3 regions of the Bradyrhizobium sp. R2.2-H genome follow, and region 2 is predicted to be linked to each of the others. Evidence: riboswitches for the same ligand, from Rfam matches in the RefSeq annotation. Region 2 holds a riboswitch; each other region holds the start of a gene.
The links. Region 2 has a riboswitch for cobalamin ahead of EDE08_RS17720 (DUF1636 family protein). Riboswitches for the same ligand answer to the same signal wherever they lie in the genome.
Positions count from the first base shown of each region.

Region 1: linked by a shared signal. The riboswitch ahead of EDE08_RS06960 (TonB-dependent receptor) and the one ahead of EDE08_RS17720 (DUF1636 family protein) in region 2 are both predicted to bind cobalamin.
Region 3: linked by a shared signal. The riboswitch ahead of EDE08_RS07305 (TonB-dependent receptor) and the one ahead of EDE08_RS17720 (DUF1636 family protein) in region 2 are both predicted to bind cobalamin.

Region 1 is NZ_SMBR01000002.1:600,875-608,388, forward strand. Features, by position in the region: gene lpxA (acyl-ACP--UDP-N-acetylglucosamine O-acyltransferase) at 1-488, shown strand, start outside; gene EDE08_RS06945 (LpxI family protein) at 508-1,365, shown strand; gene lpxB (lipid-A-disaccharide synthase) at 1,362-2,546, shown strand; gene EDE08_RS06955 (PepSY domain-containing protein) at 2,653-4,098, opposite strand; gene EDE08_RS06960 (TonB-dependent receptor) at 4,101-6,374, opposite strand; cobalamin riboswitch at 6,480-6,674, opposite strand; gene gltA (citrate synthase) at 7,085-7,514, opposite strand, start outside.
Region 2 is NZ_SMBR01000006.1:203,982-211,495, reverse strand. Features, by position in the region: gene cobN (cobaltochelatase subunit CobN) at 1-1,679, opposite strand, end outside; gene cobW (cobalamin biosynthesis protein CobW) at 1,679-2,713, opposite strand; gene EDE08_RS17720 (DUF1636 family protein) at 2,710-3,084, opposite strand; cobalamin riboswitch at 3,179-3,398, opposite strand; gene cobO (cob(I)yrinic acid a,c-diamide adenosyltransferase) at 3,438-4,073, shown strand; gene EDE08_RS17710 (cobyric acid synthase) at 4,086-5,534, shown strand; gene cobD (threonine-phosphate decarboxylase CobD) at 5,523-6,488, opposite strand; gene cbiB (adenosylcobinamide-phosphate synthase CbiB) at 6,500-7,441, opposite strand.
Region 3 is NZ_SMBR01000002.1:675,581-683,094, reverse strand. Features, by position in the region: gene EDE08_RS07310 (hypothetical protein) at 248-829, opposite strand; gene EDE08_RS07305 (TonB-dependent receptor) at 891-3,119, opposite strand; cobalamin riboswitch at 3,233-3,445, opposite strand; gene EDE08_RS07300 (hypothetical protein) at 3,540-3,797, opposite strand; gene EDE08_RS07295 (hypothetical protein) at 4,068-4,280, opposite strand; gene EDE08_RS38245 (hypothetical protein) at 4,435-4,611, opposite strand; gene EDE08_RS07290 (adenylate/guanylate cyclase domain-containing protein) at 4,714-6,450, opposite strand; gene EDE08_RS07285 (lytic transglycosylase domain-containing protein) at 6,768-7,514, shown strand, end outside.

The sequences.
Region 1 (7,514 bases), on a different contig from region 2:
GCGGACTGACGCGCGTCGGCAGCGGCGGCTACTTCATGAACAACAGCCATGTCGGCCATGACTGCGTGGTCGGCGACAACGTGATCTTCGCGACGTCAGCAACACTCGGCGGGCATTGCGAGATCGGCGATGCCGTTTACATCGGCGGCCTGTCTGCGGTGCACCAGTTCACCCGCATCGGCTCCTATGTCATGGTCGGTGGTGTCTGCGGTGTGCGCGACGACGTCATCCCCTATGGGCTGGTCAACGGCCAATATGCGGTGCTGGAGAGCCTCAACCTGATCGGCATGAAGCGTCGCAAGTTCACCAAGCAGCGGCTCGCGACCGTGCGCGCGTTCTACCAGAAGCTCTTCCACGGGGCTGGCACGTTCGCCGAGCGTCTGGAGGCGGCGCGTCCGCTCGCTGGCGAAGACCCCGCGATCGCCGAAATCCTCGACTTCATCGGCAAGGGCAAGCGCCCGCTCTGTCTTCCCGCCATCGCGAAGTGAGTTCGGGATGGCCGCGGACATGACATCGGCGGCTCCGGAGATTTCGTCGCCGGTCGGCATCGTCGCCGGCGGCGGGGCCATGCCGTTCGCGGTCGCCGAGTCGCTCGCCGCGCACGGCATCACGCCGGTGCTGTTTCCGCTACGCGGGGCCTGCGATCCCCAGCGGGTGGAGAAGTACCGCCATCGCTGGATCTCGGTCGGCCAGCTCGGCCGCGCGATGCGGCTGTTCCGCGAGGAGGGGTGCCGCGACCTGATCTTCATCGGGACGCTGGTGCGGCCCTCGCTGTCGGAGATCCGTTTCGACGTCAAGACGCTGCGCCTGCTCGGCAACGTCATCCGCGCCTTTCGCGGCGGCGACGATCATCTGTTGTCCGGTGTCGGCCGCATCCTCGAGCAGGACGGCTTTCGCATGGTCGGCATCAAGGACGTCGCACCGGATCTCCTGATGCCCGAGGGCTGCATCAGCCGCGCATGGCCGAGCGACAACAGCAAGGCCGACATCGAGCGCGGGCGCGCGGTGCTGACCGCGCTCGGTCCGTTCGACATCGGCCAGGCCGCGGTGGTGATCGACGGCCATGTCGTGGCGGTCGAGGACATCGAGGGCACCGACGCGCTGCTCGCCCGCGTCGCGCGGCTGCGTGAGGAGGGCCGCATCCGCGCCGCCACGGGCCGCGGCGTGCTGGTGAAGGCGCCGAAGAGCGGCCAGGATCTGCGCTTCGACCTGCCGACGATCGGCTCGCGCACGATCGAGGGCGTCGCGGCCGCCGGCCTTGCGGGCATCGCCGTCATCGCCGGCAACACCATCGCTGCGGAGCCGCAAGCGATGATCGCGCTTGCCGACGCAAAATATCTCTTCATCATCGGCTTGCCCGCGTGATGCAGGGGCGCGATCCCATGCGCAAGATCTTCCTGATCGCCACGGAGGAATCCGGCGACCGGCTCGGCAGCGCCTTGATGAAGGTGCTGCGCCAGCGGCTCGGTGACGGCGTGCAGTTCGTCGGCGTCGGCGGCCGCACCATGGCGCGCGAGGGGCTCGAATCCTTGTTTCCGATCGAGGAGCTGTCGATCGTCGGCTTTGCCGCGGTGGTGCAGCAATTGCCGAAGATCCTGCGGCTGATCCGAAAGACCGCTGACGCCGTGGCCGAGGCCGCGCCGGACGTCCTCGTCATCATCGACAGCCCCGACTTCACCCATCGCGTCGCCCGGCGCGTGCGTTCGCGCAGTCCGGGAATCCCGATCGTCGATTACGTCTCGCCGCAGCTTTGGGCGTGGCGGCCGGGCCGCGCACGAACCATGCTCGGCTATGTCGACCATGTGCTCGGCCTGCTGCCGTTCGAGCCGGAGGAATACCGCAAGCTCGGTGGGCCGCCCTGCAGCTATGTCGGTCATCCCCTGATCGAGCAATTGTCCTCGCTGCGGCCGAACGCAGAGGAGCAGAAGCGCCGCGCGGGCACGCCGCCGGTGCTGCTGGTGCTGCCCGGCAGCCGCCGCAGCGAGATCCGGCATCACCTCGACGTGTTCGGTGCGACGTTCGACCGGTTGCAGGCGCAGGGGCGCACGTTCGAGCTGATGCTGCCGACCATGCCGCATCTTGAAGCCACCATCCGCGAGGGCGTCGCGAATTGGCCGGTCAAGCCGGAGATCGTGATCGGGGAGAACGAGAAGCGTGCCGCCTTCCGTATCGCCCATGCGGCGCTGGCGAAATCCGGCACGGTGACGCTCGAGCTCGCGCTGTCGGGCATTCCGATGGTGACGGCCTATCGCGTCGGCGCGATCGAGGCGTTCATCCTGCGCCGCGCGATCCGTGTCTCCTCGGTAATCCTCGCCAATCTCGTCATCGGCAAGGATGTCATTCCCGAATATTTGCAAGAGGACTGCACGCCGGAGAAACTGGCACCTGCGCTTCGGGACTTGCTGACGGAGTCTCCGCTGCGCCGGCAGCAGGTCGAGGCCTTCGCCCGGCTCGATCAGATCATGTCCACCGGCAACACATCGCCGAGCGTGCTCGCCGCCGACATCGTGCTGGCGACTATGTGCAAGGGGCGGCGAACGAGTTAGGCGGACGCCGTCAACTGTCTGCTTGCGACGGCCCAGCGGAAGCTCAATTGGCTCACAATCAACGGCTGATGAACCGAAGCCGACATTTCCGATAGTCTGATTTGCTTCAATGGCGCAGATAGCGCCAGCCGACGACGATACCGCTCACAGAGACGACGGTGCCAAGGATGGACAGCAGCCACACCACAATGTCCCAGGCCGGGCGATGCATCAGAAGCAATCGGAAATCGAAACTGTGCAGCGCGTTGAACAGCCAGCGATAGGTGCGACGGCTGTTGTCGGCGCGGCCGATGACGTCGCCGGTGACAGGGCTGATGTGAAACCATGTTTTTGCGTCATCATCAAACACGGCGCGCAGCACCGGCAACTCGCGGTCGTGATGATGCGCGTACCAGTAAGAGTCGTGTTCTTCGAGCACCCTGCGCTCCGCCAGGCGGGCTTGCGGCAGCAGCTTCGCTGCGGCGGTCCAAAGGCGATCCTGCGGGATTGCGGTCGTCTGGCCCGACGTCACATCCAGCGGCCTCTGCGTGCCATCACGCGATGCGACGATCATCATCGGGCTGCCATCGAGCCAGACGAAGCGCGCTTCGACCGCGGGGGATTGCGGCGTCGGCAGCTTCGTCGCAATCGTCGGCGCATCATGGGCGGCATAGCGTTGCAGCACCTCGCGGCTAGTGTTGCGGCTTGCGAAATATTCGCCGGGGTTGAGCGAAAGCCAGCCGGAGAACATCCAGGTCAGCACGAAGATGCCCGCGATCAGGCCCGTGACGTGGTGCCACGCCATCCAGCCACGATAGGGCGTGATCCTGCCGCTCGCATAGCGCCGCTTCAGCCGCACGCGCAGGATGCCGATCCAGATGCCGGTGACGCCGACGATGAGGCAGATGCCGGAGATCCAGAGCACGACGAGCCGCCACAGCGGGCCATCCTTGCGCAGCACGGTCGGGTAGATCCAGTGCGGGATCGAGCCGAGCCAGTTCCAGGTGCGTTCGGTGCGGTTGGTGTCGAGCGCGATCTCCCCGGAGCGCGAGGAGACATAGAGCCTGGTGCCGGCATCGTCGCCGAGCGCAATCAAGTAGAGCGGGCGCAGTGGATCGTAACGCGCCGTTACGCTCCATTGGTCGCGATCGACGATCTCCTCGAGACGCGGTGATCTGCTCGCGGGATGATGTTGCGCGACGGCGAGCGCCTGCTGTTCGGAAACACCCGTGATGACGCGGCCGTCGGCTGCAGAGATCGCCTGCCGCTTGCCCTCCCAGCCGGTGATACGATACACCGGCTCGTCCGCCAGCATGGACAGCCGGAGATCGCGCGGATAGTGGGTGGCGCCCGCCGCTTTCATCGCGTCGTCCGGCGACAGCGCCACTTTCGCCCACTGCATGTCAGGGAGCGCTGCCAGCCTCTCCTTCTCGGAAAGGCTCGGAAAGGCGACGTACATCATCACCACGCCCGATATGAACCACATAGCGAAGAACAGGCAGGTGACGATGCCGACCCAGCGATGGCCGATATACAGCCACCGCCGGAGGACGCGTCTCAGGGAGCGTGCCACGCTCAGAACTTCACGTTGACCGCGAGCTGCGCCGTGCGCGGCATGCCGAGCAGCCATTGGTTGGTGCCGCCCGACGTGGTGTAGACCTCATCGAACAGATTGTAGACGCGGAACGACACGGTGGTGTTGAGATCGGGCTTCCACTGCACACCGGCATTGACGACATTATAAGCTGGGCGCGTCACCGTGTTGGCATTGTCCGCATAGGTCTTGCCGACGATCTGCACGCCGGCATAGGCCGACCAATTCGGCGCAAAAGCCCAGGTCGCCCAGATGTTGGAGACGGTCTGCGGGACGTTGACCGGTACGTTGCCGGCATAGTTCACGGCTACGCCGCCAACCGACTGCACGAAGTCGTCATACCTCGCGCGCAGGAACGCGGTGTTGGCATCGATCCGCCAGCCGTAATCGAGCAGAAATCCGACCGTTGCTTCGACGCCGCGCGATGATTGCTGGCCGACCTGGACGGTCAGCGAAGGAATGTTGGGATCGCGGGCCAGCAGGTTGTTCTTCACGATCTCGTAGCCGGCCAAGGTCCATTCGCCGCGGCCGCCCCAAAACGATTGCTTCACGCCGATCTCGATCTGCTTGCCGGTGGAGAGATCGAAATTCCTGTTGGCGGACGAGAGTGAGATGATCCCTCCGACCGGATCGACCGCGGTGGAATATTGGCTATAGAAGGCGAGATCCTTGACGGGCGTATAGACCGCACCCGCGCGCCAGGTCGTCGAGGAGAACGATTTTTCAAAGCTGTTCGCGGGCACCCGATAGTCGGTGCGCGTGACCGTCGGCTCATCCTGACGGATGCCGGCAATCAGGGAGAGTTGCTCTGTGACCGACAGCCTGTTCTCGGCAAATAGAGCGTACTGGTTGGTCACGCTGCCGTAACCGGGAGTCGTAGCGTTCGTGCTGTTGAACACGCCTGAAACGACGTTGTACGGGTTGACGGATGACGAGCCGCCGTAGGGCGAATTGTTGATGTGGGTGAAATTGATGCTGTTGACGTCAAAGCCTGCCAGGAACTCGTTGGCCATCCCGAAAACATGCCCGCGGAACTTCGCATCCATGCGATTGCCGACCTGCTGCTGATCGTGAAAGATCTCGATGTAATCGCTGCGGTTGATCAGGCCGGTGGCGGGGTCATAGGCGTAGCTCTCGACGTCCTTCCAGTGACGCTTGGAATTCAGGTAGTAGAGCGTGTTGTGGATGGAGATTCCATCGGCGACCTGCCAGTCGGTCTTCACCTGGTTCCAGCTGTCCTGGTAGCGGATGTGGCTGTCGCTGACATTGTAGTTCTTGAAGCGTAGCGACTCGTCGAGCCTGCCGTTGATCAGCGGCGTGCCGAAGTAGCGCGACGGGTTGCGATCACCGTAATCCGTGGACAGCGTCCAGGTGACGTCTTCGTTCTGCCTGACCTGGACCACGGCATGAAGCGCGACGTTCGAGGTGTTGTCGCGATCGACCCATCCGTCCGACATGTTGCCGGTGGCGGTGATGCGATAGGCGACGTCCTTGCTGATCGGACCGCCGCTGTCGACCGCAATCCGCCGCTCCATGTTGGTGTCCAGCGAGATCTCGGCCTGGTTGCGCGGGATCCACAACGGCAGTTTCGACACGATGTTGATGGCGCCGCCGACCGCACCCGCGCCATACATCACCGATGCAGGGCCGCGCAGCACCTCGATACGCTCGGTCGACCAGGTGTCGAACGGAAAGGTCACCGTGCCGGCGCCGATATAGAGCTGAGTCCCGTCGTAGAGCGTCATCACGGAGCCGAGGCCCGTAAAGCCGCGGGTATTGAACGAGACGCCGCCGTTGCCCGGCGCCGGGCTCGCGGTGAAGCCGGTGGCGTTTTGCGTCACCGCGTCCAGGATGCTCTGCTGGCCGCGTTCGGCGATGGTTTCAGCCGAGATCACCTCCACGCTGGCCGGCGTCTGCAGGCGCGTCAGCCCAAGCCGGCTGCCGGCCGTGCTCGCTCCGGTGAGGTTGAGCGTCGGTGCGGCGAACGCGGGTCCGGCCGGGCTCGCGGTCGGAGCCCGCGCGTCGACGGACGCGCCGCGTTGCTGGCGTGAGCGCACAGCGCGCATTGCGTCCCTGCTTCGATTGTTGCTGGCATTCGGTTGCCTCTCTGGCGGCTGCACCACCACGGGGTCGAGCGATTGGGCCGGCCCTGCGGACTGTGCCCAGCCCTCGGTCGACAGCACGAGACAGGAGAATGCAACTGAACGGAGCAACGCGCGGCGATGGCGCGGGGAGACAATGGTACGGGAGGTCATCGATTGGCTCGCGATAACGTGGCACGTCACCGCGAACGCAGTCTGGTCGCTGCCCCGAAAGACGGCTACCCACACCCACCAGGACACCCCGCCCAATGTGCTCGCGTGTGACCACGACTGACGGCAGGTCTCCTGGCTCGCGGGTCGTTGCCTGTCGCCGCCTTCCCAAGCCCGCGGGCCCAGTGGCATTTGGCGAAGGCTCACCGCTTACAGTTGCGGGGGCAGCCACGGCGTTGGGGCATCCCCGCACCGTATTCCCTATTGATCTCCCGAGGGAGAACCGTCGCAATCACACTAGTTTCTTTTGCGAAGGACTGTCAACTAGCCATCTGCTGAGGCAGACAGCGGCGCGGACCCGAGGAAGAAGCCCTCCGCGAGGCCGGCGTCAATTCCAAAGCAGGCCTCGATGTCCACGAGTTTGCAAGGCACGAACAACGGCGCTGCGCCCGCCGCTGCAGACACGTCGTCGATCGGCGCTCGGTCTGCTCTCTGGTCGATGTTGAGGAGAGGGCGACGCGCGCTCTGTTCGAAGGCCCGTACGAAGGCGCCGCAGCAAGTGCGCGACAACAACCGGTCTCGTCGCGTGGGCAATGCGAAGCGTGCCAACGGGTGAAGGGTACGCTCCCACATTCGCTCTGCGAGCACCGTCACGAACAAAAACGGCGCCATCCTGGGATGGCGCCGTTTCGTGAGCCGTACCGGCTCAGGTCTTACTTGCGATCGCCGATCGGCACGTAATCGCGCTTGGTCACGCCGGTGTAGAGCTGGCGCGGACGGCCGATCTTCTGCTGCGGATCCTCGATCATCTCGCTCCACTGGCTGATCCAGCCGACGGTGCGGGCGACGGCGAACAGCACGGTGAACATCGAGACCGGGAAGCCCATCGCCTTCAGCGTGATGCCCGAATAGAAGTCGACGTTCGGGTAGAGCTTGCGGTCGATGAAGTACTGGTCGCTGAGCGCGATCTTCTCGAGCTCCATCGCCACCTTCAGCATGGGATCGTCGCCATGGCCGGTCTCCTTGAGCACGGCGTGACACATCTTCTGCATGATCTTGGCGCGCGGATCGTAGTTCTTGTAGACGCGGTGACCGAAGCCCATCAGGCGGACTTCGGAGTTCTTGTCCTTCACCTTGGCGATG
Region 2 (7,514 bases):
TAGATGACGGGAAGATCGCCGATCAACGCTTCTGGCCAGCAGCTCGATGACAGCGCCACGGATTTCCCGGGCAGCCACTCCAGCGTGCCGTGTGCACCCATGTGCAGGACGGCGTCACAGCCCTGCTGCCTGAGCCAGAGATAGAAGGCGACGTAGGCATGGCGCGGCGTGCGGGCGAGATCGTGATAGTCGGCATCGCGCGAGGTGGCTTCGCCGCGTTCCGGCTGAATTGCGACAATCGACCGACCACATTCGATCGCGGCGAAATGGAACGCGCCGTCGCGGCAGCTCGGATCGTCCTCCGGCACGCCCCAGGCCTGCGCGAGATCGTCCTGCAAGGTTTGCGGCAGGCACGAGAGCGACGCCCGGTAATCGGCTACACTCCAGGTGAGCCGCTGCCTCAGCAGCGTCTCGCCGAGCGCATGAACCGGGGCGACAGCAAATCCGGCCTCCGCGAGATCGGACAACAACGCCTCGACCGATGCCAGCGCATCGAGACCAACCGCATGCGCGATCTGGTGCGGCCGGCCGGGATAGTTCGACAGCACGACCGCCAGCCGCTTCTCGCCGGCCGGCGTCTCGGCAAGGCGCCGCCAGGCCACGACGCGCGCGGCGACGGCCTTCACCCGCTCCGCATCGGGCGTGTGCGCCAGATGCGAGAATTGCAGATCGGGATCGCGCATCGCGGCCGATTTGAAACTCACCACGCCCGCGAACAGGCGGCCGTCGACCTCGGGCAGCACCACATGCATGGCGAGATCGCCAGGCGACAGGCCGCGTAGCGACTCCGTCCAGTCCTCGCGCCGCGCCGTGGAGAGCGCGACCTGAAACACGGGGCACGCCGCAGCATCGAACAGCGTCGTGCCGTCATCGCCGATCGCGGAGAACGCCGTTGCATTGACGATCGCGGCCGGAGGATCCTGCGCAAGATGCGCGCGGAGCCAATCCGCGACGCCGGGGGCCTTCAGGGAAGTGACGAACACACCATAGGCGTCAAACCCCTTCTCGCGCAGCGCTGCGATCAGGGCGTCAACCGGGCCGGCGTCCGCAGCGGTGAGATAGGAGCGATAGAACGTCACCGGCGCGCGCGGCTTCGCCTCGGCACCGGCCGGCGCCGCAATGACGCCACGCGCCGGATCGTAAAAGCCCATCTCGGGCACTGTCATCTCGCCGACCACCGGTCCCGCGTAGAGCCCCGAGGCCAGCGCGAGCTGCGCGATCGCCGCCTGCGCCGCGACCGGACCGCCGGTGTCGCAGAGCACCTTGAGCCGCCGCAGCGTCGAAACCGGCAAGGTCGAGTACGAATCGAGCCGCGTGTCGTCGCGGCCATCGGCCGGCAGCACGGCGAGCACGATGTTGCGATCCTTCGCCAGTTGCTGGAGTGCCGCAAGCCCGTAGGCCCAGTAGGACTCGCCGCCGATCAGCCGCACGAGGATGCCGCGCGCCTGCGACAGCGTGCGTTCGATATAGGTGTCGACCGACAGCGGATGCCGGAGCTCGGCGAGATTGGCGAGCCGCAGCGAAGGCAGGCTGTTCCGGCCACGCCGCCAGCCGGCCGCGAACGCGGCAAGATCGGAATCCGAATACGAGAGCACCACGAGATCGGCCGGGTCCTGGCCGATGTCTCTTGGCGTCGCGGTCTCCTCGAGACCACGGCTCTCGCGGAAAACGACGTGCATCAGATACCAAGTCCTGACCTGACCGCGGCCTCATCGATATCGCCGTGCTCGCCGATCACGACGAGCTTCGACTGCCTGATACCCGCGCCCCAGGGCCTGTCGAACTGGTGGCGCACGCGCTCGCCGACCGCCTGCAGCAACAGGCGCATCGGCTTGCCCGCGACCGCGATATAGCCCTTGGCACGCAGCACGTTCTGCTCGCGCGCCAGACGCTGGACCGAGGCGACCAGCGCATCGATATCCGCGACCTCCGGAAGATCGATCACGACGGAAGCGAAATCGTCGTGCTCGTGATCCTCCTCGCCGTCATGATGCGAGGGACGCGCGGCGAGATCGTTCTCTGCGGCAGCGCCAAGGCCGAGAATGACGCGCGCATCGATCGCACCGTCGGTGACGGAAAGCATCGGCACGCGGCGCGGCATCTCGGCGGTGATCGCCGCCCTGGCGGCTTCGATTCCCGCCGCGCCGGCGAGATCCGCCTTGGTCAGCAGCACGATATCCGCGCAGGCGATCTGGTCCTCGAACACTTCCGACAGCGGCGTCTCGTGGTCGAGATTGTCGTCCGCCGCGCGCTGGGCTTCGACGGCAATCGGGTCCGGCGCGAAGCGGCCGGCCGCGACAGCCTCGGCATCGGCCAGCGCGATCACGCCGTCCACCGTGATGCGCGAGCGGATCTGTGGCCAGTCGAATGCCTTCAGCAGCGGCTTCGGCAGTGCCAGGCCCGAGGTCTCGATCAGGATGTGATCGGGCCGCACCGGGCGCGCCAGCAATTTCTCCATCGTCGGAATGAAATCATCGGCGACGGTACAGCAGATGCAGCCGTTGGCGAGCTCGATGATGTTCTCCTCCGGACAATTGGCGTCGGCGCAGGATTTCAGGATTTCGCCGTCGACGCCCTCGCTGCCGAACTCGTTGACGAGCACTGCCAGCTTCTTGCCATTCGCATTGGCGAGCAGATGCTGGATCAGCGTGGTCTTGCCGGAACCGAGAAACCCCGTGACAACAGTGACGGGGATTTTGGCGAGCGAGTTCATTCGGCGGCCTCCGGCACGACGGCAATGGGGGGAATGCGGGCAAGCGACTGCTTGCGGAATATTTCCGGCCTGCTGCGCCACGGCACGAGCCCGTCCGGCGCAGCCGCATAGGCCGCCGCGCCTGCGACCACGTCCTGCGCATTCGTCTCCGACAGGCGGCCATAGACATAGGACCAGCGGCCGGGCGCGCTGAGCGCGACCGAGCAGCCCTGGCTGCAGGCCGACAGGCATTCGACGGGAACCACGGTGACGCCGTCGGGCACGCCGGCGTCGAGGATCGCGCCATGCAGGCGCTTGCCGGGCGTCGTCTCGCCCTCGCCAAGCGTCTGGCCGGCGCGGCAGGTGATGCAGACGTGAAGTGTGACGGTCATCGCCTCTTCCAGGATAAAACAGCGGGAGGCGAGAGGCACACGGACCCTGACTCGAGAGGCCGTTTCCCCGTCGCGGAACACCCCGTCCGCCGGTCCAAAACTCTTCGCGCTGGCAGGTCTCCCGGCTTGCGGAGCAGGGCTTTGCCCTTCGATCCCCGCCTTCCCGATTCCCGCGGGAATCAGTGGCTTCGGGCATCTCTCCGGTCACGGTCGCGGGGGCGGCTGCATTTTGGACCCAAATCTTGCCGATTCGGACCCTATCGCATTCCCTCTTCGCCTGTCATAGGACAGGAACCAACGCCGGGCCACCATTTGCCCGTGGCTGCCACTTGTCAAGCCGAAGGACTGGACCGATGACGCCTGAACCGGACACCCGAACGGGCGAGGAAACCGACGCCCGGCACGCCCAGAAGATGGCGAAGAAGAAAGCCGCCCGCGACAAGATCATGGCGACCAAGAGCGGCGAAAAGGGCCTGATCATCGTCCACACCGGCAGCGGCAAGGGAAAATCCTCCTCGGCCTTCGGCATGATCGTCCGCTGCGTCGCGCATGGCTTCCCTTGCGCGGTCGTGCAATTCATCAAGGGTGCCTGGGACACCGGCGAGCGGCGCCTGCTCACCGGCCATTTCGGCGACCTGTGCCAGTTCCGCGCCATGGGCGAAGGCTTCACCTGGGAGACGCAGGATCGCGCCCGCGACATCGCCGCCGCACGCGCCGGCTGGGAGAAGGCCAAGGAACTGATCCTCGATGAGCGCTTGCGCATGGTCGTGCTCGACGAGATCAACATCGCGCTGCGCTACGACTATCTCGACATCGCGGAGGTGGTCGACTTCCTGACCACGCAGAAGCCGCCGATGACGCATGTCGTGCTCACCGGCCGCAACGCCAAGGACGAGCTGATCGAGATCGCCGACCTCGTCACGGAGATGACGCTGGTGAAGCATCCGTTCCGTTCCGGCATCAAGGCGCAAGCCGGCGTCGAGTTCTGAGACCCTTCGGCGATGACACGCGCTTTGATGATACAGGGAGCCGGTTCAGACGTGGGCAAGTCGCTCATCGTCGCCGGCCTCGCGCGCGCCTTCACGCGGCGGGACTTGCGCGTTCTCCCGTTCAAACCGCAGAACATGTCGAACAACGCCGCCGTCACCGTCGATGGCGGCGAGATCGGCCGCGCCCAGGCGCTGCAGGCGCTCGCCGCCGGGGTCGAGCCGCATACCGACATGAACCCCGTGCTGCTCAAGCCCGAGACCGATGTCGGCGCGCAGGTCATCGTTCACGGCAAGCGCATCGCGACCGCACGGGCGCGCGACTACGCCGCGATGAAACCATCATTGATGGGCGCGGTGCTGGAGAGCTTCGAGCGGCTGAAGGCCCGCGCCGATCTCGTGCTGGTGGAAGGCGCCGGTAGTCCGGCCGAGGTGAATTTGCGCAAGGCCGACATCGCCAATATGGGTTTTGCGCGCAAGGCGGACGTCCCGGTGGTGCTGGTCGGCGACATCGACCGCGGCGGCGTGATCGCGCAGCTCGTCGGCATCAAGACGGTGATCGACCCCGACGATGCCGCGATGATCCGTGGATTTGTCATCAACAAGTTCCGCGGCGATCCCACGCTGTTCGACGATGGCTACAGGCTGATCGAAGACAAAACGTCTTGGCGCGGCTTCGGCGTGCTGCCCTGGTTCGCGCGTGCCGGCGAGCTGCCGGCCGAGGATGCGCTGGGCCTGAGCGGTGCGCGCAAGCCCGGCCAATGCAAGATCGCCTGCCTCGCACTGTCGCGCATTGCCAATTTCGACGATCTCGATCCGCTCAAGCTCGAGCCGGGCGTCGATCTCCTCATGGTGCGTCCGGGCGAAGCCATTCCCGGCGATGTCAGGCTCGTCATCATTCCCGGCTCCAAATCCACCCGCGGCGATCTCGCCTTCCTGCGCGCACAGGGCTGGGACATCGACCTGTTCGCGCACCACCGCAGGGGCGGCCATGTGCTCGGCCTCTGCGGCGGCTATCAGATGCTCGGGCACAGCGTCGCCGACCCCGACGGCATCGAGGGCCCCGCGGGCGACACGCCGGGCCTCGGACTTCTGGACGTGAACACGGTGATGAGCCCGCAGAAGACGCTGACGCGCGTTGCGGCCGTGCATGCCGCAACGGATCAGCCGATCGAGGCCTACGAGATCCACATCGGCCGCACCGACGGCCTCGATCGCGCCCGCCCGTTCGCAAAACTGAATGGCGAGCCGGAAGGCGCCATCTCGCAGGATGGGCGCGTGCAAGGCAGCTATCTGCACGGCCTGTTTACCTCGGACGATTTCCGCAAGACGTTTTTGGCGAAGCTCGACATCCCCGCAGGCGACGAACCCTATCGCGCCAGGATCGAAAGCGCGCTCGACGCCCTCGTCGATCACATCGAAACCCATCTCGACGTCGACGGCCTGCTCGCGCTAGCGCGCTAGGATCTCGCCAAGGCGCGCCCATTCGGTTTCGCTGCCGGGAAGCCCGAGGCGCAGCCATGTCGGTTTCTGCGCAAAGACGCGTGACCAGATTTGGCGACGCGCAAGCTTCTCCTGTGCGGCACGCGCGTCTGGCATTTCGTACAAGCGAAACAGCGGCGTGCCGCCGACGAGCCGCCAGCCTTGCGCCTGCGCCATGTCGTCGAGGCGGCCACAGTCGCGCGCAAGCCGCGCGGACGTGGCCGCGGCCCAAGCATCGTCGCGCAATGCGCGGGCGCCGATCTCGATCGCTGCGCCAGAGACCGGCCATGGACCCGACATCGCAGCGAGTCTTGCGACGTCTGCAGCATGACCGATCACGAACCCGAGGCGCAGGCCGGCAAGGCCATAGAACTTTCCGAAGGAGCGCAAAATCAAGAGTCCCGACCGATCCGCTTCGGGAGCGAGCGACAATTGCGGCACGGCATCCGCAAAGCTCTCGTCGATCACGAGACGGCCGACGCGCGGCAGCATCGCCAGCAGATCCCTGGGCATATGATGCCGGCCATCCGGATTGTTGGGATTGACGACGATGGCGAGGTCCGAGCCCGCCAGTGCATCAAGCTCCGCGACCTCCGCAACGTCCCAACCCGCAGCCGACAGGACTCCCGCATATTCATTGTAGGTCGGGCCGAGGATACGGGCGCGACCGGGCGGCGCCAGTTGCGGCAGCAATTGAATGGCGGCCTGCGCGCCACCCATCGCAACGACCGGTGCACTGGTGCGGTAGGCCTGCTGCGCGGCCCGATGCAGCGCCCCGATCTCGGCACGCGCCGGCAGCGCGCTCCAGGCATGCAGGCTCACCTCACCCACCGGATAAGGCAGCCGGTTGATCCCGGTCGACAGATCGATCCAGTCCTCCGCGCGTCCACCAAAACGCTGCTGGGCCTGATCCAGATTTCCACCGTGCTCGCGCATGCCCAGTTGTTTCACGCGAAAGCCAGGATCGCAAGGACGCCGGCGAGCAGCAGCATGGCGCGGCGGTACAGCGTCAGTGCCTCGTCGATGTCGGAGGCGCGCGGATCGCGCGCGCCTTCGTTCAACCAGGGCTCGTCGGTCGCGCTGCCGTGGTAAATGCGGGGGCCGCTGAGCCGCACACCGAGCCCGCCCGCCATCGCCGCTTCCGGCCAGCCGGCATTGGGCGAGCGGTGGCGGCGCGCATCCCGCGTCATGCACGACAGCGCCTCCGACCGGTGCGGCGCCAGCAGCACGAAGAGAAATCCGGTCACCCGTGCCGGAATGAAATTGGCGACATCGTCGATGCGCGCCGCCGCCCAGCCGAACGCTTCATGCCGTTCGCTGCGATGGCCGATCATGGAATCCAGCGTGTTGATGGCCTTGTAACCGAGGATTCCGGGCAAGCCGAACAGCGCGCCCCAGAACACCGGCGCCACGATGCCGTCGGAGGCGTTCTCCGCAAGGCTCTCGATCGTCGCGCGCGCGATGCCGGCTTCATCGAGCGCCTGGGGATCGCGGCCGACGATGCGGGACACCGCGTCTCGTGCAGCGGCGATGTCGCCTGCCCGCAACGGCTCTGCGACGGCAGCCACATGATCATGCAACGAGCGCAAGGCGACCAGGGGCCAGGCCAGGATGCCCACCAGCATGATCTGACTCCAGCCTGAGGGAAGCAAGGATTGAATCCCCCAGCCGAGCGCGGCCGAGAGCGTGATCACCGCGAGCGCGCCGGCGACGCCGGCAGCGCGGCGCAACGCCGGCGGATCGGACGCGCGATTCCAGGCGGAGTCGATCGCGGCAATCAGCCAGCCCAGCCAGGTGACGGGATGGCCGATCCGCGCGAACAGCGACGACGGCCAGCCCAGAACGGCATCCACCGCCATCGCCACTGCCATGGCCCCCGCAAAATCCACGCAAATCTCCCGTCTCGCTCCGCCCCTGTTGCGCAAGACGGCGGCCGAGCGCAAGCCCTCGCCGCCTGATTTC
Region 3 (7,514 bases), on a different contig from region 2:
GTCCACCGCAAGCCCGACTCGCGACAATGACGACCTCACGATCGCCCCTCAAGGATGAGCCGGGATGGGCGACACATACGCTATTTCCGAATTTCGGTAAAGCGGAATATTTTCACGCTGACGGATTGACAGAGGGCGACACAGGCGACGCCACCCGGATGGCGCGGAAGCGTAGTCCGGGAGGGGCGCGCTATGGAACGATTTGTCCCGGATTCGCCGCGCTCCATCCAGGCGACGCGAGCACTGCTCAGGCCGACATCACTCCCTTGCGCCCAAACGGATCGAGCAGGCGCACGACCTCGCAGACGGCGACGAGGCCGGCGAGCCAGGCGACATTGGTCAGCCCAATGCGCGTGACGATGGCTGCGGTGAAGGCGGCCTCTCCGCCCAGGAACGGCGTGGCGGCGAGCAGCGCGAGCTCGTAGGCCGCATAGGCGGCAACGAGCGCGAGCGCCAGCATCAGCGTCGTGCGGCCCTGCGGCAGCATGCGGAGCACGGCCGACGCCACTGCGGTCGCCAGCAGCGCAGCCGCGCCAATGACGAAACCCCAGGCGATGGTGCTGCCATCGATGGGATAGTGCAGCGCGCCGAAACCGATGCTCTGGTTCACGAGCCAAGCGCCGGTGACGACGAGCAGCGCCGGACGCAGCGGCAGCATTGCAGCCGCGACCACGGCGAAGGCCGCGAACGGCGTCGCACAGGCGAACGCAAAACTTGCGAGCGCGCACGATACCGTCAGCAGCGCGAAGCCGAACATCGGAGCGAGACGCGGCGCCACCGGATGGAGGCGGAAACCGTCGCCGCCGGACGGCAGGATATTGAGAGCCATAAGTAATCTCCTTCTCTTCGAGTTTTAGTCCATTTGGGGGCCTGTGACAGCCCCATTGAAATCAAAACGTGGCGCCGGCCTTGAGCAGATAGGTCCGACCGGGTAGCGGATAGGCGCTGAAGCGACCGTCCGTGAAGGTGCTTGCGACGGCGTAGTCGTAGTAGAGCGCGTTCAGCACATTGTTGACGCTGAGCGACCAGAAGTAGCGCTCATATTGGCCGCTGAGCTTGAGGTCGATCGTGCCATTGGCGGGAATCGGCTTCTGGGTTCCGGCCTGGTCGTTGTCCATGCGGCGCTCGCTCCAGAAGCGCGCGGTGGCGTCCAGCACCAGAAAGTTCTGCCAGATGTTCCAGGTGAGGCCCGCGCTCGCGGTGTAGCGCGACACCAGCGGCACGTCGTTGCCCGCCCAGACGCCTTCGCGGAAGACGGCCCGTGTGTAGGCCATGCCGAAACGCACCAGCAGGGCGTCGTTGATGCGATAGGAAACACTGGTCTCCGAGCCGTAGCGGCGGGTCGGATCCAGATTGGTGTTGTAGAACAGGATCGGATTGAAATGGATCTCGTTGGCGAGGTCCATCAAATAGAGGCTGCTCTGCATCTGCAGTCCGCCTCCTCTGATGCGCAGCCCACCCTCGACGTCCTGCGAGGTCTGGGTCTTGAGCTGGAACGTCTGTGGGAGCGGATTGAAGAACGGGTCGAACGAAGGGCCCGACGACACCCGCTCGTCGACGTCAGGCGTACGGAAGGCGCGCGCAACCCGGCCGAACAGCGCGACGGTGTCATTGAGGCGATGCTCCGCACCGAGATGCAGCGCATATTGCGTCTCGTCGCTCCCGAGTGGAAGCGCGCCGATGTCGGCGTTGAACGGAGCCGCCGGATCGAAATTGTCACGTGCCGAGAGATTGGTGTTCTGCACCCGGGCGCCGTAGGAGATATCGGTCGCCGGCGCAACGCCTAGCGTGTGCTGGACATAGCCTGCAACCGTCCGCTGCCTGAGATCGTAATTGTGCCAGGGAGCGAGACCCTGGCCGGCGCCGCGGTTCTGCTGAAAGGTCGCATCGTAGTAGTCGACGCCGGTCAGCACTTGCGAGAGCATTCCGAAGAGCAGGCTCTTCACGCTGAGCCGCGGCGTGATCGACCATGTCGTCAGGTCGGCATCGACATAGGTCGACGTGAAGAAAGCCGGAACCGGTGCCGGGCTCGAGAAGAATGCGCTCTGCTGCTTCTTGTCGCGCACGCCGCCGTCGACGATGAGATCGACGCCGTTGACAAGGGTTTTCGTGAAGCCCGCGGTCGCGCCGAGACCCTGCTGATTGGCGTAGTTGAAGGGCGTGCTGGTCCCTCGCCGGCTGGTCGCGAGCTCGTCGACGCCGATGGAGGGATCGACGGTGCGGCCGCCCGGCAGTCGCAGCTCCTGATTGTCACCGGTGACGGTCAGGAAGGCGGTCAGGCCCGGCGTCGTGTAGTTCAGATTGCCGACGCCGTTCTCCTGGGAATAGCGATTGTTGTCGCGGTAGCCGTCCGTCCTGACGGCATTGCCGTAGAACGAGGTCGACCACGGACCGGAATTGATCGCGGCCGAGACGTTGCCGAGCCTGGTATTGAACGAGCCGAAACCGGCCTCGATGCGCGCTGTCACGGGCGGGCCACCGACGCCGTTCTTGGTGACGACGTTGATGACGCCGCCGACCGCATTGTCACCATACAGCACCGCACCGGAATTGCCGCGCGTGATCTCGATGCGCTCGATGGCATTGAGCGGGATGGTGGAGAGGTCCACCTGCGCCATATCGATGTCGTTCAGCCGCCGTCCGTTGACCAGCACCAGCGTATTGGCCGTGGCGAAGGCACCGAAGCCGCGCAGGTCGACACTGGTCTTGGCACCGATCTGGCCGCCATAGAACGTCGTGATCTGGGCGCCCGGCACTTGCGTCGCGATGATCTCGGCCAGCGTCTGCGACGGCGCATGAGCGATGTCCGTGGCCGTAATGACGGTCGTGGCCGCGCCGACGATCCCGCCATTGCCGGCGGCGGCCTCGTTGCCCGAGCCGGACGAGCCGATCCCACTCGGCGCCCCGTCCGGCGCCGCTCGGCGCCGCCCCGCCTCGCCATCGCCAATCGCCCTGGCACGCGTACGGTTCTGATCGTCGGATCTGGTCACTTCGACCGGCGGCAGTTGCTCGGCGACGGACTGCTGGGCGTGGACGATGGAGTGATCGAGCGAATACAGCGAAACGGCCGCAACGATGCCGGCGCAGCGGCGCCCGGCGGCAGTGACAATACGGGACACAATTGTAACCTCGGCATGACGTCAGTGGCACGTCACAGCGAACGAGGCTTTACGGCGGAGGATCGATGGCTCCGGCAAAGCTAATGTCTGTACTCCCCGACCGACATCTTCGCGTGTGACCACGGCTGACGGCAGGTCTCCTGGCTCGCGGGTCGTTACCTCTGCGTCGCCTTCCCAGGACCGAGATTCCCAGTGGCATAGGACGAGAGATTCACCGCTTACAGTTGCGGGGGCAGCCATGGCATTGAGACGATCCCGCCTTGGGACATCTCGCACCACGTTCCCTTTTGATCTCCATGAGGAGAACCGTCAGCGGCCAATCTACGGGGCGTCCAGGCCGGGAGTCAATCGACCGCCGGCATCTTGGCCGCAGGCGCGATCGGCCGGCTCCGCAACGAATCGAGCAATGCCCTGCGCCGCCTACGTTCGCCCCCGCGGGCGCTGGGCCTGGGCCCAGGCGACGGCGACATCCCGCGGCGGAGCGTCGAGGCGCTTGATCGGCGTCAGTTCGCCGGAGGCCGAGACGATCGCGGTCTCTTCGCGCCGGCAGCGCGTGCAGACGAAACGGACCTCATGCGGGGATGCCGACCAGCTTGAACGTTTCACGTTGGCGGCCATCGGCCAGGCATCGCAATGCGAGCACGATACCAGGAACCGGCCGGGATCGAGCATACCCATTCCATTGGACTCCGCGTCCTGCCCGCTGCTTCCAATGACTATCCTATGTGAATCGTTCCGGTGCCTCGGCACCGTCGACGCCACGTCCGCTGGAGGCCTGCGCGCTGTTCGCCGTTCCCACGAGACCTCCGGCGAGGTCGATTTCAAAGCTTGCGAATTTCATCCGATGTCCCCCTGCTCCGATCGACCCTATCAGGTCGAGACGGCGAGGACGATAGGGAGCCGGGGATCGCGCGGTTGCGACGCCTCGCAAGGCAGAAGGCAATCCGCTCAGCGAGCCCCCTTGAGGGTGCAGGATGTCGTGCAGGTGACCGTGGTGCCGCGATCGCACGATCTGCAGGCGTTGACGCACTGGTTCAGGTCGCGTGGATTGTAGCTGTGGTTTCGTATCGGACAGCTCGACGTCGTCGAGCCGGTGATGTCCCGCTCCTGGTCGCAGGCAGCCGTCATGAGCGCGAATATGATCACGGCAACGAGGCGCATGGGACCTGCCCTGTCAGGCACAGCACGATGACACTCGCGAGGTGCGCTGCATTGCAGCGAACCCCGGCCTTCCCACCACGAGCCATCGCAGATTGGCGATGCCCGCGTGCTGCGAGAATGCGCGCTAAATGTTAAGAACGGATTTCAGCCGGCCTCAGGCCGCAGCCGTGGTCGCGATCGCCTGCCGAATATCCACCGCCAGCTGGCGATACTGTTCCCCGAGCCTCAGATAGAACTCGCGCTTGGTGCCGTCGGTTGCGAGCTTGGCGATCAGCTCGCATTCGGCGGTGAGCGTCTCGAACCGTTCCAACCTGTCCTGAAGTTCTGTCATCGGCGTGTCCCCGTCAAACGCCACAAGGACAGCTAACCTAAATCCGGGAAATAGGTCACGGCGAACATCGTTATGGGGTAGCATCAATTATTCCGCGGCCGCCTATTTCTGCTCGAGCCGCCAGGCGCCGTCCCAGGCGGCATCCGGCGGATTCGCCGCGAACTGCGCGATGCGGCCGAGCATCGCGCGCGAGGGACCGTCGCCGGGGACCGCCTCGAGCGCCGCGTTGAAGGCAGCACGTGCGTCGTCGAAGCGCCGGGCACGATACGCGGCGAGACCTTCGACATAGTGCGTGCGCAGGCTGACTTGCGCATCGGTGAGTGCGCCTGGTCGCGCCATCACCTCGAAGATCGCCTGCGGCGCGCTTTGGCCCGCGACCGCAAGACGGTCGATCTCGCGCAATTCGAGGCGAGATCCAATCGCGTCCGCAGTCGCTTGCGAGACCAGGATGCGGGTGCCGTAGACCTTGTTGACGGCCTCAAGCCGCGAGGCGAGATTCACGGCGTCGCCCATCACGGTAAAGCTCATCATCAACTCGGAGCCGATGCTGCCGGTCAGGACCTCGCCGGTGGCGATGCCGATCCGCAGATCGCACGCCGCGGGCATGGCGCGGATACCGAGCAGATCGGGCAGCTGCTTCTGCAGCGCGGGCACCTGGTCGGCCATCTCGACGGCGGCAAGCCCGGCGAGCAGGGCCTGCGCGTCCTCTTCGACGAAGGGCGGTCCCCAATAGGACATGATGGCGTCGCCGATATATTTGTCGATGACGCCGCGATTGCTCCTGATGGGGCCGGACATCATGGTGAAATAGTGGTTCATCACCTTGACGAGGCCGCGCGGGGTCATGCCCTCGCTCATCGAGGTGAAGCCGCTCATGTCGCAGAACATGATGGTCATGACCCGGCGCTCACCGTCGATGGCGACCTCCGGCCGCTCGATCAGTCCCTGCACCACTTTGGGGTCGATGTAGCGGCCAAAGGTCTCCCGGATGCGCTCGTTGTGCCGCAACTGCTCGATCATGCGGTTGAAGGCCGCGGCGAGCTCACCGATCTCGTCCTGCGTCGAGACGGCGATGGGCTTGTCGAACCGGCCCGCCTCGACCTCGCGGGTGCCGGCCAGCAGCAGCCGTACCGGACGCGTGATGCCGCTGGACACCAGCAGCGCAAAGGCAAATCCGACGATCGCCGCGAGCAATGTCACGACACCCGAAATGATGATGGTCTGATGCTGGCGGTTGATCACCTGCGACGTCGAGAAGAAGACCTGCGCCAGCATATCGCCGCGGATCGTATCGACCTTCCGGTTGAACTGGTCGCGCAGCATGTCGATGTGTTCCAGCGTGCCGCGCGCCTCGGACATCTGCCTGGCGTCGATCTGCTTGAGGAGCTTCGCGTGGTCCTCGCTCAGGTCTCGGCGCAGCTCGACGACGGCGGTCTCGATGCGGATATCGATCCGTCCAAGCGCGGCATTGTCGGAAAACGTCCGGGGGTCCTCGATGATCGCGTTGATCAGCTTGCGCGCGGCCTCAGCCTCCTCCTCGATCTTGCGGTCCGATTCCTCGACGTCGCGAAGGCGCGCTGTATAGGCCTCTTCATCCGACGGCGCCTCCATCCGGGTCATGACCATCCGCCGCAGCGCCAGCCCCCGCTCCAGCGAGCGACTGCTGGCGCGCGCCAGATGGCTATAGGCCGGGATGTAACGGTTGGTCAGCTCGTCGAGCAGGACGCCGACCTGGCTTGACATCACCATCGACAAAATCGAGGTGACCAGCATCAGGACGATCAATCCGAGGGCGATGCCGACGATCTTGCGCCGGATCGACTGGTTGAAAATCGGCATGGGTTGCGGAAGGCAAAGGCCAAAAGAACGGAACGAGGGAACTCCATACACCGGACTGGCTGCGGGAACACGCGCAATCTTGGCCTCCTGGCGTCCCGTACCATGCAACCGTCGCGCGAGACCGGCCGTTAACGAAGGTTAACGATCCTGCCCTTTTCTCCTTTGCGGAAGTTCCCACGGCGCATCCGTTTTTCGCCGCATTGTTGCGACAGCGTCAGGAACGCGGGACGATGCCTCGGCATCGTTCGGTATTCGATTCTCAAGCCGCATGTCGTCGCGGACCTTGGTTTGTAGTGGTTTCGCAGGGGGACCATCCAATGAACCAGTGCCTACGCTCGCTCGCGTGTTTCGTTGCCGTGGCCGCGATGGCCCTCCTTCCCACGGAACTGGCCGCGAAAAGCAGCCAGAAATCGGCCGCGCCGAAGAAAACGCATGAAGCCAAAGCCGGCAAGCACCGCCATGCTTCTGCCGGCAAGGCACGGCACGCCAAGCGTGCCGAGGTCAAGCGCAAGTCGAAGAAGACGGTCGAGCCCGCGGACAGGACGGCACCGCCGCCGCTGACCGGCGACCTCGCCGCGCTGAAGGACTCCATCGATCTCGCGCGCAAGGGCAAGACGGATGACGCGAGCGCGGCGCGCGACCGCATCGCCGATCCCGCCGGACAGAAACTCGCCGACTGGTTCATGCTGCGCCATTCCGAGAGCACGGCCAATTTCAAGCGCTATGCCGCCTTCCTCGCCGCCAATCCGGACTGGCCGAGCAGCGCCCTGCTCCGCCGCCGTGCCGAGGCGCGGCTGTGGCAGGAGAAGTCCGACGCCGCCACCGTGCACAAGTTCACGATGGACCGGCCGACCAGCGCCAAGGGCAAGTTTGCGCTCGCCCGCGTATTGCGCGCTGAAGGCGATACCGACAGCGCCGCCCGGCACGTGCGCGAAGCCTGGCGCGCCAACGAATTGTCCGAGCGCAGCGAGGAGGATTCCTACCAAGCGTTTCGCGATCTTCTGTCCGCTGACGACCACCGCGCGCGCATGGACAAGCGCCTCGGCGCCAAGGATTACGCAGGC